DNA from 2 places in the Rhodococcus sp. NPDC003318 genome. Region 1 is predicted to be linked to the other one. Evidence: riboswitches for the same ligand, from Rfam matches in the RefSeq annotation. Region 1 holds a riboswitch; the other holds the start of a gene.
What was found. A riboswitch is a leader RNA that binds a small molecule or an ion and turns the genes downstream of it on or off. The one in region 1 is predicted to bind thiamine pyrophosphate.
Positions count from the first base shown of each region.

Region 2: another riboswitch for thiamine pyrophosphate. It lies ahead of ACFYVR_RS14670 (purine-cytosine permease family protein); the one in region 1 lies ahead of thiC (phosphomethylpyrimidine synthase ThiC).

Region 1 covers NZ_JBIAOU010000013.1:107,202-122,638, forward strand. The annotation lists gene ACFYVR_RS19615 (Na+/H+ antiporter subunit A) at 1-260, shown strand, start outside; gene ACFYVR_RS19620 (Na(+)/H(+) antiporter subunit C) at 257-907, shown strand; gene ACFYVR_RS19625 (Na+/H+ antiporter subunit D) at 904-2,532, shown strand; gene ACFYVR_RS19630 (Na+/H+ antiporter subunit E) at 2,529-3,092, shown strand; gene ACFYVR_RS19635 (monovalent cation/H+ antiporter complex subunit F) at 3,089-3,349, shown strand; gene mnhG (monovalent cation/H(+) antiporter subunit G) at 3,346-3,690, shown strand; gene ACFYVR_RS19645 (DUF5933 domain-containing protein) at 3,701-5,023, opposite strand; gene ACFYVR_RS19650 (glutamate--cysteine ligase) at 5,056-6,180, opposite strand; gene ACFYVR_RS19655 (superoxide dismutase family protein) at 6,295-6,972, opposite strand; gene ACFYVR_RS19660 (LytR C-terminal domain-containing protein) at 7,094-7,654, opposite strand; gene ACFYVR_RS19665 (DUF3263 domain-containing protein) at 7,703-8,029, opposite strand; gene ACFYVR_RS19670 (peptide deformylase) at 8,283-8,873, shown strand; gene ACFYVR_RS19675 (GNAT family N-acetyltransferase) at 8,956-9,879, shown strand; gene ACFYVR_RS19680 (exodeoxyribonuclease III) at 9,986-10,801, shown strand; gene ACFYVR_RS19685 (GNAT family N-acetyltransferase) at 10,814-11,203, opposite strand; gene ACFYVR_RS19690 (GNAT family N-acetyltransferase) at 11,325-11,666, opposite strand; TPP riboswitch at 11,839-11,966, shown strand; gene thiC (phosphomethylpyrimidine synthase ThiC) at 11,958-13,598, shown strand; gene thiD (bifunctional hydroxymethylpyrimidine kinase/phosphomethylpyrimidine kinase) at 13,610-14,476, shown strand; gene ACFYVR_RS19705 (hypothetical protein) at 14,464-14,649, opposite strand; gene ACFYVR_RS19710 (ABC transporter permease) at 14,750-15,437, opposite strand, start outside.
Region 2 covers NZ_JBIAOU010000008.1:825-16,261, forward strand. The annotation lists gene ACFYVR_RS14635 (class I SAM-dependent methyltransferase) at 1-570, opposite strand, end outside; gene ACFYVR_RS14640 (class I SAM-dependent methyltransferase) at 578-1,564, opposite strand; gene ACFYVR_RS14645 (enoyl-CoA hydratase/isomerase family protein) at 1,662-2,441, opposite strand; gene ACFYVR_RS14650 (NUDIX hydrolase) at 2,451-3,257, opposite strand; gene ACFYVR_RS14655 (ABC transporter ATP-binding protein) at 3,307-4,137, opposite strand; gene ACFYVR_RS14660 (hypothetical protein) at 4,194-4,808, opposite strand; gene ACFYVR_RS14665 (TenA family protein) at 4,805-5,410, opposite strand; gene ACFYVR_RS14670 (purine-cytosine permease family protein) at 5,407-6,756, opposite strand; TPP riboswitch at 6,748-6,858, opposite strand; partial or broken gene ACFYVR_RS14675 (ABC transporter permease) at 7,058-7,851, shown strand; gene ACFYVR_RS14680 (ABC transporter ATP-binding protein) at 7,865-8,605, shown strand; gene ACFYVR_RS14685 (ABC transporter substrate-binding protein) at 8,634-9,650, shown strand; gene ACFYVR_RS14690 (peptidyl-tRNA hydrolase) at 9,672-10,439, opposite strand; gene serB (phosphoserine phosphatase SerB) at 10,436-11,674, opposite strand; gene ctaD (cytochrome c oxidase subunit I) at 11,812-13,542, opposite strand; gene ACFYVR_RS14705 (DUF427 domain-containing protein) at 13,711-14,526, opposite strand; gene ACFYVR_RS14710 (ABC transporter substrate-binding protein) at 14,629-15,437, shown strand, end outside.

The DNA of each region.
Region 1 (15,437 bases):
TCGGCCTCGGTCTGATCTTCTCCGCGGGCACGGCGCTGACGTCGCTGTTCCTCGGTGCCCCCGCGTTGTCGTCGGCGACGATCGAGCTGACCCTCCCGGTGCTCGGCCACATCAAGCTGGTCACCGCGCTGTTCTTCGACCTCGGCGTGTACCTGATCGTCGTCGGACTCGTCCTCGACGTGCTGCGCAGCCTCGGTGCCCGACTCGACGCCGAGGTCGAGAACCGCCCCGAGACCGGGGAGCAGGTGCTGGTCCGGTGAGCGTGAACATCGGTTTCCTCGTCGTCATCGGCGTGCTCGTGTCGTGCGGCGTGTACCTGCTGCTGGAGCGGTCGATCACCAAGATGCTGCTCGGCCTGATGCTGTTCGGCAACGGCGTCAACCTGCTGATCCTCTCGGTCGGCGGCCCGCCCGGCAGCGCTCCGATCGTCGGCCGCACCAACGCCGTGTACGAGCGGATGGCCGACCCCCTCGCGCAGGCGATGATCCTGACCGCGATCGTCATCACGATGGGCATCGCCGCGTTCGTGATGGCGCTGGCGTACCGGTCCTACAAGATCAACACCAAGGACTCCGTCGACGACGACGCCGAGGACACCAAGGTCAAGCGTCGCCGGACCCCCGCGGAGGCCCCCGACCACGACCGTTCGGACGACCCGATCACCGGCGACTCCACGTTCGGCGGCGACGCCTTCGACGACAAGGGCAACCCCATCCCACTCGAACAGCTCACCAACCTCGAGGACCTCGAGGTGTACGAGGACCTGCGCGAAGGCGACTTCGACGAGTTCGATCCCGAAGGCGATGCCGAGCCCCGCGAGGCCCCGGTCGGTGCGTCCGGGGACGACGATCCGCGGGACGATCCCGACGCCGAGTCGGTGCCCACCCCGGGTGGTGATCGCCGATGACGATCTCCCCCGACGTGATGCAGACCCTGACACCGCTGCCGGTGCTGATCCCGATGCTCGCCGCCGCGGTGACACTGATCGGCGGTCGCCGTCCCCGGTTCCAGCGTGCGATCACGATGGCGGCGCTCGTCGCCGGGCTGACGGTCTCCGGTCTGCTGTTGTACCTCGCGGACCGGGACGGCACGTCCGCGCTGCAGGTCGGCGGTTGGGACTCCCCGATCGGCATCACCCTGGTCGTCGACCGGTTGTCGGCGATCATGCTGGTCGTCTCGTACGTCGTGCTGCTCGCCGTCATGGCGTTCGCCGTCGGGCAGGGTATCCACGACGGCACCGAACGGCAGCCGGTGTCGATCTTCCTACCCACCTACCTGGCGCTGACGGCGGGCATCTCCAACGCCTTCCTCGCCGGGGACCTGTTCAACCTGTACGTCGGGTTCGAGGTGCTGCTCGCGGCGTCGTTCGTGCTGCTGACCCTCGGTGCCAGCGCCGACCGGGTCCGCGCGGGCGTCTCGTACGTGATGGTGTCGATGGTGTCGTCGCTGATCTTCCTGATCGGCATCGCCCTCGCCTACGGCGCCACCGGCACCCTGAACATGGCGCAGATGGCGTTGCGGTTCGACGACATCCCGGACGGCACCCGGATGGCGATCTTCGGCGTCCTGCTCGTCGCGTTCGGCATCAAGGCGGCGGTGTTCCCGCTGTCGACCTGGTTGCCCGACTCCTACCCGACCGCGCCCGCCCCGGTGACCGCGGTGTTCGCGGGCCTGCTCACCAAGGTCGGTGTGTACGCGATCATCCGCGCCCACACGCTGCTGTTCCCGCAGGGCGAGCTGGACGACGTGCTGATGGTGTGCGGTCTGCTGACGATGATCGTCGGCATCCTCGGCGCCATCGCCCAGTCCGACATCAAACGACTGCTCTCGTTCACCCTGGTCAGTCACATCGGCTACATGGTGTTCGGCATCGCGCTGTCCACCCAGCAGGGCCTGTCGGGCGCGATCTACTACGTCGCGCACCACATCATCGTGCAGACGACACTGTTCCTCGTCGTGGGGCTCATCGAACGGCAGGCCGGATCGTCGTCGCTGCGCCGGCTCGGCAGTCTCGCCGCCGCCAGCCCGGTCCTGGCGGTCGTCTTCCTGATCCCGGCACTGAACCTCGGCGGGATCCCGCCGTTCTCCGGTTTCATCGGCAAGATCGCGCTGCTGCAGGCCGGCGCCGCCCACCCGAGCGTGCTGTCCTGGGTGCTGGTCGCCGGCGGCACCGCCACCAGCCTGCTGACGCTCTACGTCGTCGCCCGCGTCTGGACCAAGGCGTTCTGGCGGGCCCGCGCGGACGCCCCCGAGGGCGGCCTCGCCGACGTCAGCCCGTCCGCGCTGATCGACGAGTCGGAGGAGGACATCGCGTTCGTCGACCGTGAGGACGTCGGGCGGATGCCCGCGCTGATGCTGGGACCGACCATCGCCCTCGTCGGTGTCGGCGTCGCGCTGACGGTGTTCGCCGGCCAGATCATCGCGGTCACCGACCGGGCCGCGACCGATCTGCAGGACCGGTCGATCTACATCGACGCCGTCCTCGGTCCCGGGTACGTCGAACAGGCCACGGCGGCGGGAGGCGGACGATGACCCGGGAAGTCGCGCTGCGGGCCGGGACACTGGCCTGGCTGACCCTCGTCTGGATCCTGTTGTGGGGCAACGTCAGCGTCGCCAACATCGTCGGCGGGCTGATCGTCGCGATCCTCATCACCGTTCTGCTGCCGCTGCCGCGGGTGCCCGTCGAGGGACGCATCCACCCGTGGTCGATCGTGAAGCTGATCGGTCTGAGCCTCTGGTACGCGGCGCAGTCGAGCGCGCAGGTCGCGTGGCTGGCCGTGCGACCCGGACCTCCCCCGGTGACCGGGGTCCTGCGGTGCCGGCTGGCCATCAAGTCCGACCTCGTGCTCACCCTGTGCGTCGACGTGCTCAACCTGATCCCCGGCACCATGGTGCTCGAGGTCGACCAGGTCAAGCGCATGGTCTACGTCCACGTCCTCGACGTCAGCACCGACAGGGCGGTCCGGCAGTTCTACCGGACCGTTCGCCGGCTCGAGGCGCTGTTCATCGCGTCGTTCGAGCGGGACTCGGAGTGGACGCCGTCCCCGCTGCACGACGCCGTCGACCCCGCCGTCCGAAGGGAGCTCCCGTGACGACCGTTCTCGTGATCGCCGGGGTGATGTTGTCGGTCGCCGCGGTGCTGACCTCGTACCGCCTGCTCGCCGGCCCCGCCACCCTGGACCGGCTCGTCGCGATGGACACCCTCGTCGCGGTCGCGATCTGCGGGCTGGCGGTGTGGGCGACCTTCAGCATGGACACCACGCTGGTGCCGGCGATCGTCGCGCTCTCGCTGGTCGGTTTCGTCGGCTCGGTGTCGGTGGCCCGGTTCCGGGTGCGTGACGACCAGTGAGCACCGCACTCGACGTCCTCGCCGCCGTGTCGATCCTGCTCGGCGCGCTGCTCGCGATGACCGCCGCGATCGGCATCGTCCGCTTCCCCGACACCCTCTCGCGGATGCATGCCGCGACGAAGCCTCAGGTGGTCGGCCTGGTCCTGGTCCTCGCCGGGGCGGTGATCCGACTGCGCGGCAACGTCGACATCTGGATGCTCGTCCTCGTCGGCCTGTTCACACTGCTCACCGCGCCGGTGATCGCGCACACCGTCGGCCGGGTCGCGTATCGGGAGCAGCGCAGTCGCGACGGGATGGGCATCGTCGGCGATCTCGACGACCAGAGCCCACCCACGCGGTAGACCCGCCGCCTCACATACGGGCGAACTCGTCCTCGGGGCCGCGCCCCGCCAACCGGCCCAGCGTCGACTCGGGTGCCGCGAAGAACGTCGCGTGGAAGCCGACGACCACGGCGAGCATCATCCCGAGGATCACCGGCACCGACAGGAGCGGGACCGCGGCGATCGGACCGGCGAGGTAGCGGTAGCCCGTGAGGAGCGCGACGAACGCTGCGGTCCCGCTGCACACGAGCCGGATCCGGGACCGGTCCCAGCCCCGCTCCGGGTCCCGCAGACCGGACTCGATGGTGAGGCTGAGCACGACACCGGCGACGAGGTCGACACCGTAGTGGTAGCCGAAGCCGAGCGTCGCCGCCAGCGTGCAGACCAGCCACGCCGTGCCGCCCCACCGCAGCCAGAACGGTCCCCGCCGGGTGTGCACGAAGATCGCCAACGCCCACGCGGTGTGCAGGCTGGGCATGCAGTTGCGGGGTGCCGGCGAGTCGAACACGAACGACGCCGGGTCGGTGCCGGTCGGCAGGAGCGTCGGCCAGAAGTCGCCGAGCTGTGCGCCGTTCCCTTCGCCGCCGAAGGCGAAGTCGGGCCCGACGACCGGGAAGACGAGGTAGAACAGCGGGCCGATCATCCCGATCGCGAGGAAGGTCCGTACGAGGTGATGCGACGGCCAGCCGTTGCGGAGCTGGTAGAGGGCGACCGCGATCGCCGCGACGGGCAGCTGGATGTACACCCAGTGCAGGACGCCGTATCCGGCGGGGCCGAGCGCGTCGACGACCTGCCCCATCATCCACGAGGGCCGGCCGAACGCGCGGTCGGCGAGTTCGACGTACTGGTCGAGCACCGCGGGCCGGGTCATCACCGTGATCTGCAGCCAGACGTCGCCGATCTTGATCGCGACGGCCAGCATCGCACCGAGACCCGCGCCGAGCAGTGCGCTCCGGCGCAGGTCGCCGGTCCAGCGGACCGCGGCGACCGCGGCGATACCGAGCAGCACCCACGTCGGACCGTTGCCGACCGCGACGGGAGCACCGCCCAGCAGACGCGCCCCGAGGACCACCACGTCGATGCCGACGGCGACGGCCACGGCGATCAGCCGCTGCCGGTTGATCAGTCCGACGAGGCCGAGCGCCAGCGCCGCCCACGGCACGGACATCGACTTGGGCGTACCGACGAAGTCCCGGGTGAGCGACTGCAGCGGTCCCTCGAAGCCCGAGCGGGTGGCGACGAACTGCAGGAACACCAGGGCGACGGCCACAGCGAGGGTCGCGACGAGCGCGACGGGAAACGCCCCGTCCGCGCGTCGCCGGGGCGCGGAGACGGACGAGTCGTCGATCAGCACCTGTACATAGTAAACGGTGCGTGAACTGCGCCTTAACGCTTCAATTCGGCCACGAGGGAATCGACGACGGCGGTCAGGTCACCGCCGTTGTCCGCCGCGACGGCGCGTTGCCTCTGGTAGGACGCGCCGCGCCGCGGGATGTCGGCCACACGGGCCAGTTCGTCCGCACAACCGAGCTCGACCGCCAGCGGCGCCAGCTGCTCGAGCAGGTCGTCGAGGTCCTCGGTGACGAGCCGCTCGTTGCTGTCGGCGTCGAGGATGATCTCCGCGTCCAGGCCGTAGCGGGCGGCGCGCCACTTGTTCTCCTGCACGTGCCACGGCGGCATACCCGGCAGTTCGACCCCGGCCTCGAGCTGCCGGTCGAAGTGGACCACCAGGCAGTGGATCAGCGCCACCAGCGACTCGAGTTCGGCGCGGGTGGACACGCCGTCGCAGACCCGGACCTCGATCGTCCCCCACTGCGGAGCCGGCCGGATGTCCCAGTGCAGCGCGCCGAGCCGTTCGATGACGCCGGTCTTCATCTGGTCGTGCACGAACCCCTCGAACTGCGCCCACGTCTCGAACTGGAACGGCAGGCCGGCGGTCGGCAGCTGCTGGAACATCAGTGCCCGGTTGCTGGCGTATCCGGTGTCGGTGCCCGCCCACATCGGGGACGACGCCGACAGCGCGAGCAGGTGCGGATACTTCACCAGCAGCGCGTTGATGATGGGGAACACCTTGTGCGCCGACGACACCCCGACGTGGACGTGCACGCCCCAGATCAGCATCTGCCGTCCCCACCACTGGGTGCGGTTGATCATCTCGTCGTAGTGCGGGTTCGGTGTCACCTGCTGGGTGGACCACTGCGCGAAGGGGTGGGTGCCCGCACACATCAGTTCGACGTTCTCCCGCGCCGCGGCCCGGCGCAGCAACGCCATCGTCTCGCGCAGGTCGTCCATCGCCTCCGCGGTGGTCGCGCAGATCCCGGTGACGAGTTCGACGGTGTTCCGCAGGAACTCCTTGTGCAGCCGCGCCTCGTGGTCACCGGCCAACTCGTCCGCGGCGGCCAGCACCTGCGCAGCGGTGTTGGACAGGTCGCGCGTGGTCGGGTCGACGAGCGCGACCTCCCACTCGACGCCGATCGTTGGCCGGGGCGAACCGGCGAAGTGCACTGCCACAGCGGAATCCAATCACAGAGAGACGACGACGGCGCCGCGACCGGAACCGGCCGGGGGCCTGGTCGTCCGGTCGCGGCGCCGCGACGAAAGGAGGGTGTTACTCGATCACACCTGTTACTTGATCACACCGCAGGCGACTCGCGCACCGGCGTCACCGGTGTCGAGGGTGGTCTGATCGGGTGCCGGCGCGTACCGGGTGGGGATGTTGGCGAAGTTGTCGGCACCGGCGTGCACGACGATCGCCCGGCCGTCACCGTGGTTCTGCAGGTCCTCGATGGTGAACGCGTCGGTGGTGGTGGTCAGGTTCCCGGTGCCGTTCTGTCCCACGAACAGCGACGGCAGGTCGCCGCTGGCCGGGTGGCCGGTGTGACCCTCGACCTGGAGGTGCCCGCCCGCGGAGGTGAAGTCGCCCTCACAGGTGCCGACCGAGTGGATGTGCAGTCCGTGGAAACCGGGCGCGAGACCGTTCGCGGCGACCGTGACGACAACGCCGTCGCCGGAGCCGACGAAGGTCGCGGTGCCGGCAGCCTTGCCGTCCGCACCCTGCAGAACGACGTTGATCCGCTCGACATGCTCGGAGCTGCCGGAGGTGCCCTCGCTGTGCTCGCCCGCCGGTGCCGCGGCTCCGGTCCAGACCGCCGGAGTGGTGCCCTCGACGTCGCTCGCCTCCTGGTTGGGCGGGCTGCACGCGGTCAGGCCCGCTGCCGCGATCGCAACCATCGGGGTGACCACGCGCAGGGAAACGCGGCGGGACCGGGTCGTCTGCGAATCGCGTCGGGTAAGCAAGGCCATCAAACCGCTCCTTCGAGATGGGCTGGAAGTGCACTGATCATAGCCAGCCGGAGTTGCCGGCCGACCGGTGGTCTACGACGGGGCATAGTTGACGTGCGCGCGGCACGCGGACGGGACTTCCCTAGGGCGAGGTGACGATGACGATCACGCCCGGGGAGGCAGTGGCGATACCGGAGAAGCGCTGTTCGGAGACGATCCCGAGCTCGTCGGCGATCTCCTGCGCGGCCTGCTTCTCCGCCGCCGAGCCGGCGCTGTAGTAAACGGTGGTCCGGGAGACGTTGCCGGTGCTGTAGTTGCCGGTCTCCGACACCGTCCACCCGCCCGATTCGAGGGTGCTCGCCGTCTCCGCGGCGAGCCCGCTGACGGTGCTGTTGTTGAACACGCGGACCGAGACCGACGAGCGGTCGACGGTGCCGCTCGACGCCGACTGGGAGCTTGCCGCGGCGAGCGGGACGGCACTGGCGGCGGGCGTGGTCGTCGTCGGCCGGGCCGACGCACCGGGGCTGTTGGGAACGGCCGACACGGGGGCGACACCGGGTACGACCTCGGTGGCCCGGGATTCGGCGTCCGAGTTGGACAGGCTCATCGCACCGATACCCGCGAACGCGATCGCGAGGGCGATGAGGACCATCGCGAGCGCGCGCAGGGGCGGTCCCGACGATGCTGGCTGCGGGGTGCTCACTGTCTCGACCTTACGGGTCCGCGCATGGTTGCCGGCATCCGACATCCCCTAGGTGACGTCGAACCCGAGCCGGCGTGCCGCGCGTGCCTTCTGCCTGCTCGCCCGCAGGCGGCGCAGACGTTTGACCAGCATCGGGTCCGCGGCGAGGGCTTCCGGACGGTCCACGAGGCCGTTGAGAACCTGGTAGTAGCGGGTCGCGGACATCCCGAAGAGCTCCTTGATGGCGTCCTCCTTGGCGCCCGCGTACTTCCACCACTGCCGCTCGAAGGCGAGAATGTCGTGGTCGCGGCGAGTGAGGCCGTCCTCCCCGACCTCGTTCGCGTCCTGCAGGTCGGTCGGCTCCGAATTCCGGCTACGCGCGGCTGCGCCGTCCATCTCACTCCTCAACGTCGAGCTCCCGCCCAGGCTCAGCGAAGCCAAAAACTCCCCGTCCGCCCGGTCGGCTCCGCGGACCGGGCGGCGAATTACAACCGTGTGCTCCGGATATTCAACCACGGTCCCCCGACAGGATCGCCGGTTCCAACGGGCGCGTCGTTCGGCGGTTCACCCGCCGGTTGCCCCGACCGTCAGCGGGTTCGCCGACCACCGGGGACGGACCCCGCGGCGAGTCCCACTATTCTCTGTGACCATGGCTATTCTTCCGATCCGGATCGTGGGCGACCCGGTGCTGCACGAGCCGACCCAGCCGGTGACGCAGCCCCTGTCCGAGGTGGCGGAGCTCGTCTCCGACATGTACGACACCATGGACGCCGCGAACGGGGTCGGGCTGGCCGCCAACCAGGTCGGTGTCGGCCTGCGTCTGTTCGTCTACGACTGCCCCGACTACGACTCCGATCGGGACGGTGCCCGCCGCCGCGGCGAGGTGATCAACCCCGTTCTCGAGACGTCGGAGATCCCGGAGACCATGCCGGATCCGGAGGACGACGACGAGGGCTGCCTGTCCGTGCCCGGTGAGCAGTTCCCGACCGGCCGGGCGACCTGGGCGAAGGTCACGGGCGTCGACGCGAACGGCGATCCGGTCGAGATCGAGGGCACCGGTTTCTTCGCGCGGATGCTGCAGCACGAGGTCGGGCACCTGGACGGTTTCCTCTACACGGACGTGCTGATCGGCAGGCACGCCCGCGCCGCGAAGAAGATCATCAAGCGGTCCGGCTGGGGCGTTCCGGGCCTGAGCTGGGTTCCGGGCACGGTGGAGGATCCGTTCGGACACGATGACTGACGTCCCCGCCGGGGACGAACACGACGCGCAGACCGTCCGCATCGCGGCGGCGGGACACCGCCCGCCGCGCCCGGGCAACCGCGTGGTCCTGCGGTACAAGTTGCCGCCGGGGTATCCGCAGCCGCTGACCGACATCATCGGGGAGCTCGTCGCCCTGTCACCCGCCGTGGTGGTCCGGGCGCCGGACGGACGCGTCGTGCAGGTGTCTGCGGACCAGGTCGTCGCGCTCAAGACACTGGGCGCGCGTCCGGTGGCGTCCCGGGAGATCCGCGCGCTCGAACTGGCCGCGGCGGACGCCTGGCCGGGCACCGAGCAGACCTGGATCGACGGGTGGTTGCTGCGGTACGGCGACGGTTTCACCCGCCGGGCCAATGCGGCGGCGCCGCTGGGTCGGGCGCACCGGATCGGCGACCTGTACTCCGGTGAGACCCTCGAACGGTTGCGGGCGTGGTACGCCGAGCGGGGCCGGGCGCTGACGCTGCTGCTGCCGGACCGGCTCGGCACGGCACCCGAGGGCTGGACCACGGGTGGCGAGACGCTGGTCATGGCCGCCGACATCGGCAATCTCACCCTGCCCGACGGCACCTCGATCGTCGAGGTGACCGATCGGCCGGGCCCCGACTGGTTGGCGTCCTACCACTATCGCGGTGCGCTACTTCCGGAGCCGGCCCTCGCGGTGCTCTCGGCCGTCCGCGACGGCCGGGTCGCGTTCGGCGCGGTGCGCGGCGGAGCCGAGACGCTGGCGATCACCCGCGCAGCGATCACCGACGCCCCGGACGACCGCCGGTGGGTCGGGCTGGCGGCGGTCGAGGTGGCGCAGGCGCACCGACGTCGCGGGCTCGGGTTCCTGATCTGCGGGGAGATGATCCGCTGGGGCCGCGACCGCGGGGCGACCCACACCTACGTCCAGGTCGAGGAGGACAACGCCGGCGCGATCGCGCTCTACCGCGCCCTCGGGTTCGTCGACCACCACCGCTACCGGTACGCCACCGCACCCACCCCCTGACCCCCACCCCCTTTCGGCTGAAGGCGCCCTTCGTGCGGCCTGATCGCACGAAGGGCACCTTCACCCGGTGGGGTTCGGTGTCGTGGGGCCGAACTACGCTGCGGGCATGCGATTGGCGACGTGGAATGTGAACTCGGTGCGGGCCCGGACCGACCGGGTGGTGGACTGGTTGACGCGGACCGAGACGGACGTCCTGGCGATTCAGGAGACCAAGTGCCGTGACGACCAGTTCCCGACCGAACGCTTCACCGACCTCGGCTACGAGGTCGCGCATGTCGGACTGAGCCAGTGGAACGGTGTCGCGATCATCTCCCGGGTCGGACTCGAGGACGTGCAGGTCGGGTTCGAGGGCCAGCCGGGATTCGCGAAGGCGGCCGCGGACACCCTCGACCTCGCGACGCCGGTCGTGGAGGCCCGCGCGATCGGCGCGACGTGTGGCGGAGTGCGGGTCTGGAGCCTGTACGTGCCGAACGGCCGCGAGTTGGCGGACCCGCACTACGCGTACAAGCTGGACTGGTTGGCGACGCTGCGGGACGATGCCGCGAAATGGCTGGCTGACGACCCGAACGCGCAGATCGCGCTGGTCGGCGACTGGAACGTCGCGGCCACCGACGAGGACGTGTGGGATCCGGCGCTGTTCGTGGGCAAGACGCACACCTCGCAGCCGGAACGCGACGCGTTCTTCGCATTCGAGGAGATCGGGTTCACGGAGGTGACGCGTCAGCACACCCCCGGCCCCGGCGTGTACACCTACTGGGACTACACGCAGCTGCGGTTCCCGAAGCGACAGGGCATGCGCATCGACTACCAGTTCGCCTCGCCGGCGCTCGCCGCGCGGGTCACCTCCGCGTCGATCGACCGGGACGAGCGAAAGGGCAAGGGTGCCAGCGACCACGCCCCGGTCGTCGTCGAGCTGAGCTGAGCGCGCGACGCGTCACGGCGCGTCGTCGACCAGGGTGAGGTACTCGGTGTGGGTGCCGAGGTAGCGCTGCACGTACGTGCACACCGGGTGCACTCGCCACCGCCGGACCCGTGCCTCCTCGAGCACCTCGTGGACGAGGACGGCCGCCCACCCGCGGCCGCCGTGCTCCTCTTTGATCACGGTGTGCATCAGTGCGACGCGGCAGCCGTCCTCCGGCGCGCCGTCGACGCCGCCGACGCCGCCGACGCCGAGGCAGCGGTACCCGAGGATCCCGACCAGTTCGTCGTCGACCCACAGGTCGAAACGCGAGTGCGCGGGATCGTCCTCGACCTGCGCCCGGGCGGGATCGGCGCGCCGCACCGTGACGGGTGCGCGCACCGGACCGTTGTGCCTTCTGAACATGTCGTTCATGCAAGCAGCCGGCCCGCCGCGGCACCGCCCGCACAGCGCGGTGGAGACAAGTTGTCGCCCATCCTTCGTCGAATCGTGGCCGAATCGCCGCCCGGGGGTCAAGTAGGCGTCGTCACACCGCGACGAGCATGTCGCGGTACTCGGGGTGGGCGGCGACGAACCGCTGCACGTAGGTGCAGACCGGGCGGACCCGCCACCCGTAGCGACGGGCCGCGTCGAGCGCTCCCCGCACTATCACGGCGGCGAGTCCGCGATGACCGAAGTCCTCCACGATCACGGTGTGCAGGAACGAGACGATGGGTGCGCCACGCCGGTGCTGCGCGCCGGTGGAACCGCTGTTCGCATCGATGTCGTAGTAGCCGAGGATGCCGACGAGGTCGCCGTTCAGCCACAACTCGAAGCGACTCTGGGACGCATTGTTCGCCACCTCCGCAGTCGGCGTATCCGCAATCATCAGCCTCTCCCTACACCCGTAACAAAATGTGATGCACGCCACTATAGGTGCGGTGTCGCGGCGGGCAACAGGGCTACCCGGAAATTGCCGACCGGACGGCGCCCGAACCGGCCCGCAACCGCCCCCCACTGGCGGTCGCGCGCGACAGCCCGCTATGGTCTCGGGCGACAACTCAACAACCCACGGGGGCTCGCACCAGCGGGCTGAGAGGACGGCTAGCTCTTCGTCGAGCGCTCAGGGCCGTCGACCGTATGAACCTGACCGGGTAATGCCGGCGTAGGGAGATTCTCGATGAGGCACACCTCTGTCACCACCGAGCCGTCCGTCACCACCGGGCCGATCGAGGGGAGCAGCAAGCAGTACCTGGACGTCGACGGGCTGTCGGTCCCGGTCCGGCGCGTCCACCTGACCACCGGGGCACACCTGGACCTGTACGACACCTCCGGCCCGTACACCGACACGAACGCGACGATCGACCTGGAAGCGGGCCTGCCGCCGGTGCGCTCGGCGTGGCCGCGCCCCGCGGGCGCCACCACGCAGCTGGGCTGGGCACGCGCCGGTGTCGTGACCGACGAGATGCGCTATTGCGCTGCCCGCGAAGGTGTTTCACCCGAAGTCGTGCGCGAGGAGGTAGCCGCGGGTCGCGCGGTGATCCCGGCCAACCGCCGCCACCCCGAGCTCGAACCGATGGTGATCGGCAAGCGGTTCGCCGTCAAGGTGAACGCGAACATCGGCAACTCGGCGGTCAGTTCGTCGATCGCCGAGGAGGTCGAGAAGATGGTGTGGGCGACCCGCTGGGGCGCCGACACCATCATGGACCTGTCCACCGGGAAGAACATCCACGAGACCCGGGAGTGGATCCTGCGCAACTCCCCCGTGCCGGTGGGCACGGTGCCGATCTACCAGGCACTCGAGAAGGTCGGCGGGGATCCGACCAAGCTGACGTGGGAGTTGTACCGGGACACCGTGATCGAGCAGTGCGAGCAGGGCGTCGACTACATGACCGTCCACGCCGGTGTGCTGCTGCGGTACGTACCGCTCACCGCGAAGCGGGTCACCGGGATCGTCTCCCGCGGCGGCTCGATCATGGCGGCCTGGTGTCTCGCACACCACCGGGAGTCGTTCCTGTACACGCACTTCGAGGAACTCTGCGAGATCCTCGCGCGCTACGACGTGACGTTCTCGCTCGGCGACGGACTGCGTCCCGGGTCGATCGCGGATGCCAACGACGAGGCCCAGTTCGCCGAACTGCGCACCCTCGGCGAACTCACCACGATCGCGAAATCACATGGCGTGCAGGTGATGATCGAGGGACCGGGCCACGTGCCGATGCACAAGATCGTCGAGAACGTGCGACTCGAGGAGGAGTGGTGCGAGGAGGCGCCGTTCTACACCCTCGGACCGCTCGCCACCGACATCGCGCCCGCCTACGACCACATCACGTCGGCGATCGGTGCCGCGATGATCGCCCAGGCCGGGACCGCGATGCTCTGCTACGTCACCCCGAAAGAGCATCTGGGACTGCCGAACCGGGACGACGTGAAGGTCGGCGTCATCGCGTACAAGATCGCCGCGCACGCGGCGGACCTGGCCAAGGGCCACCCCCGGGCGCAGGAACGTGACGACGCGCTGTCGACGGCGCGCTTCGAGTTCCGCTGGCACGACCAGTTCGCGCTGTCGCTCGACCCGGACACCGCCCGCGAGTACCACGACGAGACGCTGCCCGCCGAGCCGGCGAAGACCGCGCACTTCTGCTCGATGTGCGGCCCGAAGTTCTGCTCGATGCGCATCTCGGCGGACGTCCGCGCCTACGCGGAGGAGCACGGGCTCACCGACGCGGTGGCGTTGGAGGCGGGCATGGCGGAGAAGTCCGCGGAGTTCGCGGGCAGCGGAAGCCAGGTGTACCTGCCCGTCGTTCCCACGGGTCGTTAGGCTCACCGGTTGTGAAGCTGCTGCCGCTGACCCCCGATGGTCAGACTCCCGTTCGCGTCCTCACCATCGCCGGAACCGACTCCGGCGGCGGTGCGGGCATCCAGGCCGATTCGCGCACGATGGCGCTGCTCGGCGTGCACGCCTGCGTCGCGGTCGCGGCCGTGACCGTACAGAACTCGGTGGGGGTCAGCGGTTTTCACGAGATTCCGCCGCAGGTGGTCGCGGACCAGGTGCGGTGCGTCGTCGAGGACATCGGGGTGAGCGCCGCGAAGACCGGGATGCTGGCGTCGACCGCGATCATCGAGTCGGTCGCGCAGGTGTGCGGCGAGGTCGGCATCGGCCGGGGCACCCCGGTGCCGCTGGTCGTCGATCCGGTGTGCGCGTCGATGCACGGTGATCCGCTCCTGCACGAGGAGGCCCTGGACGCGGTCCGGCACACGCTGATCCCGCTGGCGTCGCTCGTCACCCCGAATCTCGACGAGGTCCGGCTGATCACCGGCATCGAGGTGGTCGACGACGCGACGGCGCGGCGGGCGGCGGAGGCGCTGCACGGACTGGGTGCGCAGTGGGCACTGGTCAAGGGCGGGCATCTGCGCACGTCGACCGAGTCGACGGACCTGCTGTTCGACGGGGAGCGTTTCCACGAGTTCACCAGTCCCCGCATCGACACCGGCAACGACCACGGCGGCGGCGACACCCTCGCCGCGTCGATCGCGTCCGCCCTCGCGCACGGGTACCCGATGCCCGACGCCGTCGAGTTCGGGAAGCAGTGGGTCACGCGCTGCCTCGCCGCGTCGTACGACCTCGGGGCGGGGCACGGGCCCGTCTCCCCGCTGTGGCGCCTGCACACGGACGCCGCGGACGGTCAGCGCGAATAGTCCCTGAAGGTCATCACGGCACCGACCAGGATCACCATGGCAGCGACGAGGTAGACCGCGATCCGGAACCAGTAGGGACCGACCCCGTAGTAGTTCACGGCGAACGCGCCGAGCATCGAGGCCAGGATCAGAACGATTCCGTAGAAGGGTGTTCGCTGTTCCCGATCAACCATGCATCCAGTGTCCGCGCGCGACGGGCGGGTGGCAATGGGGCGCCTACGGCGCAGTGGTGCACTTTCGGATGCTCCGGCATCCGGAAGTGCACCACTGCCGTCAGGCATCCCGGCGGTTGACGACGTACAGCGACGCCCCGAACACGATCGCGACGAATACCGCGAAGTACACCAGGCTCCCCCACGGACCCCAGTGCCAGTCGATGCCCTGGTCGGAGCCGAGGAAGTGGTTGGCGTTCGCGAACGGCAGGAACGGCTGGATCTCCCGCCCGACCTTGCCGAACAGGCCGAACAGCGACTCGATCAGCAGCGGCCACAACAGCAGCAGGGTGATCGCACCCGCCGACTGCCGCACCAGCGAGCCGACCCCGACCGCCAGCGCGACGCACAGCAGCGCGTAGATCGGCACGCCGTAGATCGCCCGCCAGGCCTCCGCGCCGGAGAGCGTCAGCAAAGCGCCGGCCTCGCTGCCGGCGGCGGCCTTCGCGATGGCGTACGCACCGAAGGTGAGCACGAACGTCAGCACCGCACCGAAGATCCCGATCAGCGCGGCCTTCGTCACCAGCACGGAGTCGCGCTTCGGCACGGCCTGGAAGGTGGTGCGGATGATCCCGAACCGGTATTCGCTGGTCACGGCGAGTGCGGCCATGATCATCAGGACGAGCACACCGAATCCGGTGACGCCGCCGACGGAGTCGGCCAGGGTCGGTAGGAACGGGTCGACGCCCGGAGTCTCGCCCCTCGCGATCTGGTCGTTGTACGCGTTCAGGCTCACCTTCGCGGTCAGG
Region 2 (15,437 bases), on a different contig from region 1:
GTCGCGACCGGCGTAGGCGTCCAGCAGATCCGGCAGCGGCGGCGTCAACGCGGACGGGTCGTGCCTGCGTTTGCCGCCGGACCGCCGGGCCGGGTCGGCGAGCACGACGGTGCCGCGACTACACGGCCGCAGCGCGTCGGCCCGGATCACGGTGGCGCCGGGCACGTTTCGTTTCGCCATCGCCAGCCGGACAGGATCCAGGTCGCTGCCGAGCACCACGCCCGCAACCCCGACCAGCGCCGACAGTTCCGCACCGATCGAGCAGGTGACGTCGTGGACGTTGCGGCCGGCCAGCCGCACGGCGCGGCGCGCCGCCACGATCGACGGGGTGGCCTGCTGCAGCGCGTCGTCGGTGAGCAGCCAGTCCCGGCCGTCGAGTTTGCCCTCCGCCCGGCGGCGCAGCAGCACCGTTTCGACGAGGGCGCCGGAGCGGTCACCGAAACGCGCACGCACCCGGCCGATGTCGGCCAGATGCGTGCGCGCGGACAGCTCGAGACGCCCCACTTCGGCGAGGTCGTCGACGGCCGTCGTCAGGTACCGGACGTCGTCCGTGGTGAAGTCGTATCCCACCGGAGGGTCAGGACTCCTTGTCGCCCGGCTTCACACCGGTGATCATCGCGTTGTAGAAGAACCCCTTCGGAACGAACCGCTTCATCACGTTCTCGTCGAGCCAGCTCAGGGCCTTCCAGCCGCCGAACGCGAACTTGGCCCAGTTCCAACCCAGTTTGCCCTCCGGCACCGCGGCCTCGAAGGTGCGCACCGGCCAGCCGAGCATCGCCGCGGTGAACTCCTCGCTCGCGGCGTGCACGTGCACCGCGCCGGCCGAGCGGGCCATTCTCTCGAGATCGGCGGGATCGAAGGTGTGGATGTCGACGACCGCCTCGAGCGCGGCGGCCCGGGACGACTCGTCGAGTTCGGCCTGCGGGCGACGCCATCCCTGCAGCGGGCCCAGCTTGGTGACATTGGTGGTCACGTACCAGGTGGCCCGGCTGAGCCAGCGCGCGTAGAAGTCGCCGACTGTGGTCGGCTCACCGGCGAAGACGAATCGTCCGCCGGGCTTGAGCACGCGGATCACCTCGCGCAGCGACTGCTCGACGTCCGGGATGTGGTGCAGCACGGCGTGACCGACCACGAGGTCGAACGTGTTGTCGTCGTACGGGATCCGCTCGGCGTCGGCGACACGACCGTCGACGGGAAGCCCGAGGCCCTCGGCGTTGCGCAGCGCGACCTTGACCATGCCGGGCGAGAGGTCCGTCACCGATCCGGTGCCGGCGACGCCACCCTGCATCAGGTTCAGGAGGAAGAACCCGGTGCCGCAACCGAGTTCGAGGGCACGCTCGTAGGGAAGCGGCTGGTCCCCGGCGACCGCGTCGAAGCGTCCGCGTGCGTACTCGATGCAGCGCTCGTCGTAGGAGATGGACCACTTGTCGTCGTAGGTCTCCGCCTCCCAGTCGTGGTAGAGCACCTGAGCGAGCTTGGTGTCCTTGAGCGCGGCCTCGACCTCTTCGGCGGTGGCGTGCGGGTTCGGCGCGGGATCGACACCGTCATTCGGGCTTGCAGTCATGGGGGGAGCCTACCCGGTGGTCAGGAATGAACAAGTTCTAGTTTTGGACGAAAGTGTCCCGGGAGGAGTGCCCGCGCACCCACCCGGGACACCGCTGTCACCTGCCGACGAACTTCGCCTTGCCGGGGCCGTTCTCGATGAACGACGCCATGCCGATCGCGCGGTCCTCGGTGGCGAACAACGCCGCGAACTGCGCCGCCTCGATCTTCAGCCCGGTGTTCAGGTCGGTGTCGAGACCCTGATCGATCGACGCCTTCGCCGCCGCGAGGGCCCGCGACGCACCCCCCACGAACTTCGACGCCCACGCCCGAGCTGCGTTGTACACCTCGTCCGGCGCGACCATCTCGTCGACCAGACCGATCGCGAGTGCCTCCTCGGCGCCGACGAACCGGCCGGTGAAGACCATGTCCTTCGCCTTCGCCGGACCGATCAGCCGGGCGAGTCGCTGGGTGCCGCCACCACCGGGGATGACACCGAGCAGCACCTCGGGAACACCGAGCTTCGCGTTGTCGCCCGCGATGCGACGGTCCGCACCGAGCGCGATCTCGAGGCCGCCACCGAGCGCGTAGCCGCTGATCGCGGCGACGGTCGGCTTCGGGATCTCCGCGATCGAACCGAGCGCCGACTGCAGTTCACCGGCGACCGGCGCCATCTCGGCGAACGTCATGTCCGCCATTTCCTTGATGTCCGCACCGGCCGCGAAGACCTTCTCGCCGCCGTAGACGATGACCGCGTCGACCTCGTCGTCGACCGTGGCCTCCCGGGCCGCGGCGCGCAACTCCTCCTGCAACTGACGGTTCAGCGCGTTCATCGGAGGACGACTCAGGCGAATGGTGCCGATGCCGTCGGAAACGTCGAAGGTTACGAACTCAGCCATACCCGCAGGCTACCGGTTACTCCAGGGATGGATCCCGGCACCGTAGTAGGGGTCCTGCCCCGGGAACCGCACCCGCCGCTGTCCGTCCTCCTGGTACAACGTCGGCAGAATGACCGGAATCTCCGGCTCGGCCGCGAGGACCTCGGCGACCGAACCGAACTCCGCGATCGACCGCAGCTGGGTCCACGTCGGCGGCAGCAGCAGCGTCCGTCCCTCCCGCCAGTCGGCGATCGCCTCCTCCGGCGTCTGCCACCCGGCGGAAGCCGCCTCCGAGGTCGCGCCGTCGGCGGTCTGCCCCGCCGGGGCAGCGGCGACGAAGAAACGGGTGTCGTACCGGCGGTGCTCGCCGGTCGGGGTCACCCAGTTGGCCCACGGCCGCAGCAGATCCGCGCGCAGGACCAGTCCCTCCCGGGCGAGGAAGTCGCTGAACGAGTACTCGCGGGCCTCGAGTTGCTTGCGGGCCGTGGCGTAACTGGACGTGTCGGAGACGACGGTGTCGGCGGTCGGACCGGCGAGCAGCACGCCGCACTCCTCGAACGTCTCGCGCACCGCTGCACACACCAGCGCCTTCGCGCGGGCCTCGTCGACACCGAACCGCCCCGCCCACCACGACACCGGCGCGCCGGCCCAGGCGATGTCGGCGCTCGCGTCCTGAGGGTCCACCCCGCCGCCGGGAAAGACGGTCATGCCGGCGGCGAATGCCATCCCACCGACCCGGTGCAGCAGGAACACCTCCGGCCCGGGCACGCCGTCTCGGACGAGGATGACGGTGGACGCGTCCTTGACCGCGAAGTCGGGGTGCAGTTCGTGTGCCATGTGACGCAACATACGCCGTGGGCCGCCGACGGCCCGTGCCCCCCTCCGCTCAGCGGCGGTGCTGACCGGGAAGCCGGGTGCGGCGGGCGAAGAAACGACCGTCGACGTGATCGAGCGAAATGGCCTGACTGAATGCCGTCGTCAGGTTCTCGGCCGTGATCACGTCGTCGATCAGACCCTGCGAGACCACCTCACCCTCCCTGAGCAGGAGCGCGTGGGTGAAGCCCGGCGGAATCTCCTCGACGTGGTGCGTGATCAGCACGGTCGCGGGAGCATCCGGATCCGCCGCCAGGTCGGCGAGCCGGGCGACGAGCTCCTCGCGGCCACCGAGGTCGAGTCCGGCGGCCGGCTCGTCGAGCAGCAGCAACTCGGGATCCGTCATCAATGCGCGCGCGATGAGGACCCGCTTGCGCTCGCCCTCGGACAGGGTGCCGTAGGTGCGGTCGGCGAGATGCTCGGCGCCGATGCTCTCGAGGATCTCCACCGCGCGCGTGGTGTCCATGTCCTCGTAACGTTCCCGCCAGCGACCGAGGACGGCGTAACCGGCGGACACGACCAGGTCCTTGACGAGTTCGTCGGCGGGCACGCGGTGCGCGAGCGCCGACGACGACAACCCGATCCGCGGTTTGAGTTCGTTGACGTCGACGCGGCCGAGCGTCTCGCCGAGCAGGTTCGCGTTGCCCGACGTCGGGTACACCTCGCCGGCGGCGATGCGCAGCAACGAGGTCTTGCCGGCGCCGTTGGGGCCGAGCACGACCCACTTCTCGTCGAGCTCCACCTTCCAGGTCACCGGACCCACCAGGGTCACTCCACCGCGGCGGATCAGAACGTCGTCGAAGTCGATGAGCAGATCGGGATCAGGTTCGGACACGGCAGCCATCATTCCGCACGAGCGTTGCGTCCGTGCAACGGGATCCGGCCGCGTGTCGGACGCGATCACACCAGCGCGTCCCAGAACCGCTGCTCGAAGACGACGACGCGGCCGAACGCGAGCCGCTGCGCGGCGGAGGGCTCCCCGTCGCCGAGCAGTGCACCCAGATCATCGACGTAGGTCGCGAACGGCGGCGCGCTCCAGTTGTCGATGAACTCGCGGTAGCGCGATCCCGCCTCCCGCGCGCGGGTGCGGACGGTGGTCCACGCGTCCAGGTACGCCTTCTCGACGCCGTAGAGCACGGCGGACGCAACCTCGTAGCCGTCGTGCAGGCTCGCCATCATGAACGACGTGTACGCCAGGCAGCCCGCGCTCGGAGTGTGACCGTCCCTGTCGAGCCCGCGGCGTTCGAGTTCCGCCCGGAACAGCCCGAGTTCCGGTGTCAGCGCGGTGATACCACCGGCGAGCACGTCCCGCGACGGCTCGTCGGGGGCGAGGGTCAGCACGCCGGCGAGGAACCGCCGGAACTCGACGACGAACACGTGGTCCTCGAGCAGCCACCGGTCGAATGCCGCCTCCGGCAGGATGCCGTCCGCGGTGGCGAGCACGAACGGGTGCTCGGTCATCGCCCGCCACCGGTCCGCCTCCCCCGCGAGCAACGACTCCGCCGCCGCGCTCACCGCGCGTCCCAGAACGCGAGCTCGTGTCGCATCGCCGTCATGAACGCCTCCTCCGCGACCGCCTCGTCGGGGGCCGCCTCGTCCAGCATCTCGGCGCACCGCTGCGCCAACGCCGCGAACCCCGGGTCCGCGTAGGTGTCGACCCACCGTCGGAAGCGCGGGTCGGCGGGCGGGTTCGCGGCGAGCGCGACCCCCAGTTCCGAGTACCCCCACATGCACGGCAGCAGCGCCGCCAGTCCGCGGCCGTAGTCGGCGGCGGCATCGATCAGGAACTCCGTGTACGCGACGCACTGCGGACTCTTCACCGCGGCGTCGAAGTCGGCGCCGAACGGCTCGGACAGCTCACGGTGCAGGCTCAGCTCCTCGTGCAGTGTCGAGTGCGCCAGGTCCACCAGGTAGCCGAGGTGTCCGTCCGGCGCCTGCCACGCGAGCCGCACGAACACCCGGGTGTAGTCGAGCAGGTACAGGTAGTCCTGTTCGAGCCAGCCGCGGAACGCCGCGGGATCCAGGTCGCCGCAGGCGATGCCCGTCACCGTCGGGTGCGCCAGCTGCTCGATCAGCAGGGGCCGGCCCTTCTCCTGCAGACGCGCCGAAAGACTCACGCCCGCACCGTCTTACGCGACCCCACCAGTCCGATCAGCAGGGTCAGCACTCCCGCGACGAGCAGCGCGGCCACCGACGCCGACCAGCCCGTCGACGGAATCCCCAGCGACGACTGGAGATTCGTCCACCACTGCGTCCAGCCGGAACCGAAGCCGGTGAAGTACGTCGGCGTCACCAACTGGTAGACGACGAACCCGAACACCCACGGCACCAACATCACCCAGCGCGTCGGTGCGTGCGCGGACACGTCCCACGTGCCCCGGCGAATCAGGTAGAACGCCGCGAGGAAGGTCCCCGTCAACGGCACGAACACGGCGCCGATCAGGAACAGGAACGGCTCGTAGCTGTACGCGTCGACCGTCAGCGCCAGCAGCGTCGCGACGACACCGACACCGATCACGAGGTACCGCCGGTCCAGCGACGGCCGCAGGTTCTGCGCACTGATCGCGGTCGAGTAGATGTTGGCGAACGCCTCGTCGACCTCGTCGACGAGCAGGATCAGCAGGGCCACACCGGCCAGGGGCAGCACCAGCAGGCTGCCGATGATGTCGAAGCCGGGCTCGAGCCCGAACGCGACGAACGCGAGGACACCGAGGGTGAAGAAGGCGATCGTCGCGCCGCCGTACCCCACGGTGGCGCCGAAGAACGCGGCCCGTGGCGACCGGGAGTGCCGGGCGTAGTCGGCCGCCAGCGGCACCCAGGAGATCGGCATCGCGATCACCAGGTCGACGCTGGTCCAGAAGCCGGCGAAGGTGCCGTCGGTGAGCGACGGCAGATCCTTCATCAGGACGTTCACCAGCAGGTACGCGGTCGACGCCAGCGCCGCCCACACCGCGTAGCGGGCGAGGATCTTCACCACCCGCAGCGGGTACAGTGCCATCACCGTCGCGAGCACACCGGCGACGAGGACGAACGGCCACCGCTGCCAGTCCGTCAGCCGCGCCGCGGCTTCCGCGATCACGAACACCTCGAACGTCGCCCACCCGACGCACTGCACGAGGTTGATCACCGTCGGCAACGCCGACAGCCGTGCGCCGAGCAACCCGCGCATCATCACCATGGCGGGGGCGCCGACCGAGGCACCCGCGGCCGCGCACAATCCGAGCAGGGTGGATCCGACCAGGGCGCCGACCACGACGGCCAGCAACGTCGCCAGCAGCGACTGCCCCGGCAGGACCGCGAAGGTCGCGGCGACCGGGAGCAGGAGTGAGATCCCGAGATTGCCCCAGAGTCCGACCTGCGCACCGAAACCGAGGGTGCGGGCGGGGACGGTGTCGAGGGTGAGGGACGGCTCGGCGGCTTCGGCCGGTGCGGGCCCCGATGGATGTGACGGTGCGACGGACATCGCGCTGCTCCCTACGCCGGAATGACCCGGATCAGGTGAGACGGTCGGAGCAGCCGTGCTCCCTCTCAGCCCGACGACGCTCGGGCTCCCGCGCTGGATGGACGAGGCCCACCTTAGGACGCGGGGTCGTCTCGATCCAAGCCGACCCCGGCAATCGAAATAATCACCGTGATCGCAAACCTTCCGCGACCGGCCCTCCCTGGGCAGGATGGCGCCCTGTTCCACCGCCCGGTGGGCTGCCGGAAACGAAGGGTTGAATGTCCGTGACGACTACCGCCGAAGCGGATGCCCCGCCACCTCTGTGAACACACGGGGCAAACCCGGCAACGCCGTCGCGTTCTACCGACGTCGCGGAGTGCTCCGATCGCTCGCCCCACTCACACTGCTCATCCTGTGGCAGATCGGCAGCCAGAGCGGCGTGCTGTCGGAGCGGATCCTGCCCGCGCCGTCGGTGATCCTCGAAGCCGGCCTGGAGGTCCTCGAGTCGGGGGCGCTCGCCGACGCCCTCGTCGTCTCCGGTCAGCGCGTCCTACTCGGATTCCTGCTCGGCGCCGCCCTCGGCATCGGATTCGGTGTCGTCGCAGGCATCGGCCGAATCGGCGAATACGTCGTCGACCCACCACTGCAGATGCTGCGCACCGTACCCCTGTTCGGCCTGATCCCCCTGTTCATCATCTGGTTCGGTATCGGCGAAGAGCCGAAGGTCTACCTCATCGCGCTCGGCGTCGCATTCCCGCTGTACCTCAACACGTTCTCCGGCATCAGGCAGCTCGATCCGAAACTGCTCGAACTGGGCCGAGTACTGCGCCTGAGCCGCACCGAACGGCTCCGCCGCCTCGTCGTCCCCGGTGCGCTCCCCCTGATCCTCGTCGGCCTCCGACAGAGCCTGGGCATCGCCTGGCTGTCCCTGATCGTCGCCGAACAGATCAACGCCAGCGAGGGCCTCGGCTACATCTGAACAACGCCCGCGAGTTCCTCCGCACCGACATCGTCATCTTCGGCCTGCTGGTGTACGGACTGCTCGGACTGATCACCGACGCGCTCGTCCGCTGGCTCGAAGTGTGGGCGCTGCGATGGCGTCCCGGCGTCCTGTGAAGGAGTACGACAGATGAGCCACACCCTCGACGAGTCCACCATCGCGACGGCACCCGCGGCCCGAGTGACCGGACTGCGCAAAAGCTTCCACGGCCGAGTCGTCCTCGACGGGATCGACCTGGAAATCCCCCGCGGCCAGATCTTCGCGCTCCTCGGCCGCAGCGGCTCGGGCAAGTCGACACTGCTGCGCGCCCTCGCTGGACTGTCCGACGACCACGAGGGCCACATCACCACCGACGGGCACCCGACGGTCGTGTTCCAAGAACCGCGCCTGGTGCCCTGGCTCGACGTCGCAACCAACGTCGAACTCGGCCTGCCCGACCGCAGACGCCGATCGGGCAGACGCGCCGACGTCGAACGAGTCCTCGACGAGGTCGCGCTCGGCCACCGCCGCGACGCCTGGCCGCTGACGCTCTCCGGCGGCGAAGCGCAGCGAGCGGCACTCGCCCGCGCACTCGTCGCCGAACCGACACTGCTGCTCCTCGACGAACCGTTCGGCGCGCTCGACGCCCTGACCCGGCTGTCAGTCCACGACCTGCTGCTCCGACTGTTCACCGAGCACGGTTTCGGAGTTCTGCTCGTCACCCACGACGTCGCCGAGGCGGTTGCGCTTGCAGACCGCGCATTGGTCCTCGAAGACGGACGCATCGCCCACGAGGTCCCCATCGACCTCCCCCGACCACGCCGCCGCGTCAGCGTCGAGGCCACCGAGTACACCTCGAGACTCCTCGCACTGCTCGGCGTCACCGACTGAGACACGATCACTGGAAAAGAAAGCCCCCATGACACTTCGCATTCTCGGCCGCTCCGGTCGGCGTCGGCTCGCCGCACTTGCGGTGGCCGCGGCCACCGCTCTCGCCCTCACGGCATGCGGCGGATCGGACGGCGACTCCGACAGCGCCGCAGCCCCCACCGGACCGGTCGACCTGTCGGCCGTCACACTCAAGGTCGGTGACCAGAAGGCCACCTCCATCGAGGTGCTGCTGCAGGCCTCCGGTCAGCTCGAGAACCTGCCCTACAAGCTGGAATTCTCCACCTTCACCGCCGGACTCCCCCTCATCGAGGCCGCCAGCGCGGGAGGCATCGACCTCGCACAGACCGGCAACACCCCGGTCATCTTCGGTGCCGCGTCCAAGGCCGACATCAAAATCGTCGGCGCACTCGAGGCCACCGGCAAGGGGGACGCGATCCTCGTCGGCAAGGACTCCACCATCGGATCCGTGGCCGACCTGAAGGGCAAGAAGGTCGCCACCTTCAAGGGCAGCTCCGCCCACGCCAATCTGCTCATGCAGCTGCAGAAGGCCGGCCTCGACCGCACCGACATCGAGACCGTGTTCGTCTCCCCGGCCGACGGATACACCTCCCTGACGAAGGGCGACGTCGATGCCTGGGCCACCTGGGATCCCTACACCGCGATCGCGGAGAAGGAATCCGGAGCCCGTGTGATCGCCACCGCCGACGAGGCCGCCAACGGCTACAACTTCTGGGCCGCATCCGATCAGGCACTCGCCGACCCCTCCCGGACAGCCGCGATCGAGGACTTCCTCACGCGCTACGCAGCGGCCACCGCCTGGTCCGAGCAGAACCTCGACGAATGGTCCGCCAAGTACGCCGAACTGACCTCGATCAGCCCGGACGCCTCACGTACCACGTGGACCCGCTCGATCAAGCAGCCGATCACCCTCAGCGACGACGTCATCGCATCCGAGCAGGAGATCGCCGACGCCTTCACCGAGGCCGGGGAACTGCCCGGCAAGGTCGATTTCGCCGCGGCGGTCGACAAGCGCTTCGACAGCTGACGTCCCGCGTGCCCGCCGCGATCAGGTCGCGGCGGGCACGTTCGGCGTTGCGATCACCGTCATCGAGCCCGGCGCGACCTCGGTGAACCCGGCGTCGCGGACGGCGACCGCACGGCCGGCGTCCACCAGCCCGACCAGACGCGCCCACGTCGGCGCGTCCGCGTCACGCACCGAGCAGCGGTAGCCCGCCGACGCCCAGGCCTGCGCCTGCGCCGCCGACATCGCTCCGGCCAGCAGCATCGCCGCATGCCCGACCTGCGCCGCCGCCTTGCCCACCGTCATGCCGAGTTCGGCGTTCAGCCACAGCACCGGCAATCCCGGTTCCGGTTCACCAGGCTCGTCGTGGTCGAGGTCGGTGCCGCCGATCTGAAGTTTGCGGACGCGCTGATCGAGGGCGCCGACGCGTCCGGGCACGAAGGCGCGCGCCTGCGCACCGTCCACCTCGACCGTCACCCCGTCGACGTCCTGCACGGCCGTCCACTGGGCACCCCTGGCGCGTCGCGCCACCTTGCGGATCCGTGCGCCCGTCCACGCCAGATAGTTGTCCCGCCACGGCCCCGGCTCGCCGTCGGTTCCCTCCCCGACCCGCGGATCGAGGCACAGTGCCACCGTCGCCGCCGCGGCCGCCTCGAGAACCTCGGTCCGGGCCGGAGGCTCCGTCTTCGGGATGTGCAGCACCAGCGGCATCGCCAGCACCAGAGCGGGATCGTCCGGATCGGCGCGGTGGCCGTATCCGGCCGCCAACACCGCGTGCCGGGCCGCGAAGCCCGCATCCGGACCGGTGGTCACAGCGGGACCCGGCGCACCAGTCCGTCGACGGCGTCGGCTGCCTCGACCTCGTCACGGGTCACGCCGAGCACGAACAGCACCGCGTCGAGGAACGGGTGCGACAGCGCGGTGTCCGCGACCTCCCGCAGCGCCGGCTTGGCGTTGAACGCCACCCCGAGGCCCGCGGCGTTGAGCATGTCGATGTCGTTGGCGCCGTCGCCGACCGCGACGGTCTGCTCCATCGGCACCCCGACCTGTGCGGCGAACTTGCGCAACGCGACCGCCTTCGCGGCACGGTCCACCACGTCACCGACCACCCGTCCGGTGAGTTTTCCGTCGACGATCTCGAGTGTGTTCGCCTCGACGAAGTCGAGTTCGAGTTCGTGGGCAAGGCCCTCGATGACCTGACGGAACCCGCCGGACACGACACCGCAGTGGTAGCCGAGACGACGCAGGGTGCGGATGGTGGTGCGGGCGCCCGGGGTCAGGGCCAGTGCCTGGCCGACCTCGTCGATCACCGAGGCGTCGAGCCCGGCGAGGGTCGCGACGCGCTGGTGCAGCGACTCGGTGAAGTCGATCTCACCGCGCATCGCGGACTCGGTGACCTCGCGGACCTTGTCCTCGACCCCGGCGTGGGCGGCGAGCATCTCGATCACCTCGCCCTGCACGAGCGTCGAGTCCACGTCGAACACGATGAGCCGCTTGGCGCGACGGGCCAGACCGGCACGCTCGACGGCGATGTCGACGGACTCGACCATCGCCAGCTCCGAGAGCCCGGTGCGCAGTCGCCCGTTCGCCTCGTCGCTGGTGTCGGACGCAGTGACCATCAGTTCGAGGCCCGTCACCGGGTAGTCGGCGACGCCGCGGATGGAGTCGATGTTCGCGCCCTGCTTCGCCAGTTCCCGGGCGATGTGGCTGAACGAACGCGCCGTCACCGGGCTGCCGAGCACGACGACGGCGTGCGTGGACGGCGCCGGCCGCTCCGCCGCACCGGCACCGATCTCGACGTCGACGGTCATCCCCACGGTGGCCATCGCGTCCTCGAGCGCCTCCTGCAGCGCCTCCGGGTCGGAGGGGCATTCGACGAGGACGCCGAGGGTCAGCCGACCCCGGATGACGACCTGCTCGACGTCGAGCAGGCTGACCTGGTGCCGGGACAACGCGGCCAGCAGCACCGAGGTGACGCCGGGACGGTCGCGCCCCGTCACCGTGACCAGAACCGTGGTCCCCGACTTCACCGAGGCTTCCGAACCCACCGAGAAACTCCTCCCATCCCGCGGCGACTGCCACGGGTTTCGCCGTCCATTGTGCCAAGAGCGGTTTTCGCAAGCGGAAGGCCCCGCCCGGAACTCGGGCGGGGCCTTCCGCTCATCGCATTGTCATCGTGCGACGCCTAGTGCGCGTCCTCGAGCACGGCGTGCTTGTTGCCGTGTCCGGGGCCGACGTGTGCCTCGGCGCGCATCCGCTCGACCATGTGCGGGTAGTGCAGCTCGAACGCGGGCCGCTCCGACCGGATCCGGGGCAGCTCGGTGAAGTTGTGCCGCGGCGGCGGGCAGCTGGTCGCCCACTCCAGGGAGTTGCCGTAGCCCCACGGGTCGTCGACCGTGACGACCTCGCCGTAGCGGTAGCTCTTGAAGACGTTCCACAGGAACGGCAGCGTCGAGGCACCGAGGATGAACGCGCCGATCGTGGAGATCGTGTTCAGCGTGGTGAACCCGTCGGAGGGCAGGTAGTCGGCGTAGCGCCGCGGCATGCCCTCGTTGCCGAGCCAGTGCTGCACCAGGAACGTGGTGTGGAACCCGATGAACGTGGTCCAGAAGTGCCACTTCGCGAGCCGCTCGTCCATCATCCGGCCGGTCATCTTCGGGAACCAGAAGTAGATGCCGGCGTAGGTGGCGAACACGATGGTGCCGAAGAGCACGTAGTGGAAGTGCGCGACGACGAAGTACGAATCACTGACGTGGAAGTCGAGCGGCGGGCTGGCGAGCAGCACACCGGACAGACCACCGAAGAGGAAGGTCACGATGAAGCCGACCGAGAACAGCATCGGCGACTCGAACGTCAGCTGACCCTTCCACATGGTGCCGATCCAGTTGAAGAACTTCACACCGGTCGGGACCGCGATGAGGAACGTCATGAACGAGAAGAAGGGCAGCAGGATGGCGCCGGTGGCGTACATGTGGTGCGCCCACACCGCGACGGACAGGGCGGCGATGCCCAGGGTGGCGTAGACCAGGCCGCTGTAGCCGAAGATCGGCTTGCGCGAGAAGACCGGGAAGATCTCCGAGACGATGCCGAAGAACGGCAGCGCGATGATGTACACCTCGGGGTGGCCGAAGAACCAGAACAGGTGCTGCCACAGGATGACGCCGCCGTTGGCGGGGTCGAAGATGTGGGCACCGAAGTGACGGTCGACGAACAGGCCGAGCAGCGCGGCGGTCAGCAGCGGGAAGGCGAGCAGGATCAGGACGCTGGTCACCAGGATGTTCCAGGTGAAGATCGGCATCCGGAACATCGTCATACCGGGGGCGCGCAGACAGACCACGGTGGTGATCATGTTGACACCACCGAGGATGGTGCCGAGTCCGCTCACGCCGAGGCCCAGGATCCACATGTCGGCGCCGACACCGGGAGAGTGCAGGGCGTCGGTCAGCGGGCTGTACGCGGTCCACCCGAAGTCAGCGGCGCCACCGGGGGTGATGAAGCCGGCGGTCGCGATGGTGGAACCGAACAGGTACAGCCAGTAGCTGAACGCGTTCAGCCGCGGGAACGCGACGTCGGGTGCACCGATCTGCAGCGGCAGGATGTAGTTCGCGAAACCGAAGACGATCGGGGTCGCGTACATCAGCAGCATGATCGTGCCGTGCATCGTGAACAGCTGGTTGAACTGCTCGTTCGACAGGAACTGCAGACCCGGGACCGCGAGCTCCGAGCGCATCAGCAGTGCCATCAGGCCGCCGATGAGGAAGAACGCGAACGACGTCACCATGTACATGATCCCGAGCACCTTGGGATCGGTCGTGGTGATCATCTTGTAGATGTACGAGCCCTTTGGTCCCAGTCTCGCCGGGAACGGCCGTTTGGCCGTCAGCTCTGGGACTGGCTGGGGCGCTACCGCAGTCACTGATCCTCCTGTTTGTGCCCTTGATCGCTCCGCAGGCTCGCTCAGGACGTCCGGCCCCGGGCTGCGAGGCGAACATCCTCATGGCTTGCGCTCTGACGAATCGTAGACCGTCCCTCCACGATCCGCGGAGTCGGTCCTACCCAGTGTCGTACTTCGCGCCCCGTCAGGTCAGTCGTCGTCCTGTGACCAGGCACGACGCGGACGCGGTTCGGTCACACCGTCGACGGTGAGGTCGAGCCGCTCATGATGGAAGGCGACGAGTCCGGCGACGAGCGGACAGTCCGGAAGCGGGGTCCGGTAGCTCCACGCGATGTCGATTCCGGCGGAGCCGAGGGCCGCCACCGAGTAGTAGGTGGCCTCCCCCTTGTATGGGCACCGGGTGCGCGTACCGCTCTCGATCAGCGGCAGACGAACGTCGTCGCGCGGCAGGTAGTAGCGAGCGGGCAACGTCGTCTCGAACAGCAGAACAGGCCGGCGCGACTCCGCGACCACGAGTCCGTCCAGTCCCAGTCGCACGTGCCGCGACCCCCGGCGAACGTCCACCCGGTGAAACGGATCGCGGGGGTGACCGAACACCGGTTCGTCCTCCTCCATCCAGGAGAACCGATCGAGGTCGAGCAGAAGCACCCCGGACAGGTCCGGGTCGGCCGGCCGGAACGCCGCACCGGCGAGCACCTCGCCGGACGCCACGACGTCGTACGCGGTGCCCTGACAGCTGTGAACGGCGAACGGCGTGCCCGGAAGGATCACGGGAGCCGGCTCCACTGGCGCCGAACGGGTCGGGGACGCCTCGATCTGCACGTGCAGGTCGGACTCGGGTACCGCATAGCCGGGCACGATGCGTCCGGGCTCCCACACCAGCAGCGCGTCCCGGGAATCGGCGACGACCGTCCCGTCGCGCACCGCCCTGATGCGCGGCGCTGCCGGGTGATGCCGCAGGTCCCCGACCGCTTTCCCCAGGACCTGACTCATCGGGACAGCCATCAGCCCATTGTGCGCGCATCCGCTCCTCGGCGACGCATTCGGCGTCGATCCGCAGCGCGGTTAGTCTCGGACCGTCCCACCACGAGAGGAATGCCCCGCACCATGCCCGAGCGCAGACTCGCCCGCCGAACCGCCCCCGCCGCCCTGCTGGCCGTGACCGCGCTCGTCCTGGCCGCCTGCGGCGGGTCGGGCACCGACGACGCGGCGAGCAGCATCGTGCGCAGCACCACGGCCGTCGCGGGGGCGGGCGTGGTGGGCAACGACCGCGACACCGAGAACGTCTGCGGCCCGACGGCTCCCGTGGACCCGGCCGGGGTGACCGGCACCACCCGCACCGTCGCGCACGCGGCAGGCGAGACCGTGGTCCCGGCGGATCCGCAGCGGATCGTGGTGCTCGACACCGACAAGCTCGACACGGTGTGCGCGCTGGGTCTGCAGGACCGGCTGGTCGGCGCGGCGGTCGCCGGAGCGGTCGGGTCGCAGCCCACCTATCTCGGCGCGACCATCGCCGACGTCGAGCCGGTGGGCACCCTGCAGGAGCCCGACCTCGAGAAGATCGCGGCGCTGCAGCCCGATCTGATCCTCGGCTCGAAGTTCCGTACACCCGAGCTGTACGACCAGCTGAGCGCGATCGCGCCGACCACGTTCACCGAGAAGGTCGGTCTGACGTGGAAGGACAACCTGAAGCTCGACGGCACCGCCCTCGGTCGCGGCGCGAGTGCCGTCGCAGCGCTCGACGCGTACGAGACGGCCGCGGTCGACACCGGCGCCTCACTGAACTCCTCGGAGACGCAGGCCTCGGTCGTACGGTTCATGCCCGGCGTCATCCGGGTCTACGGCCCCGACAGCTTCTCCGGTCAGGTCCTCGCGGACGCCGGTGTCCAGCGGCCCACGTTCCAGCGACTCGAGGG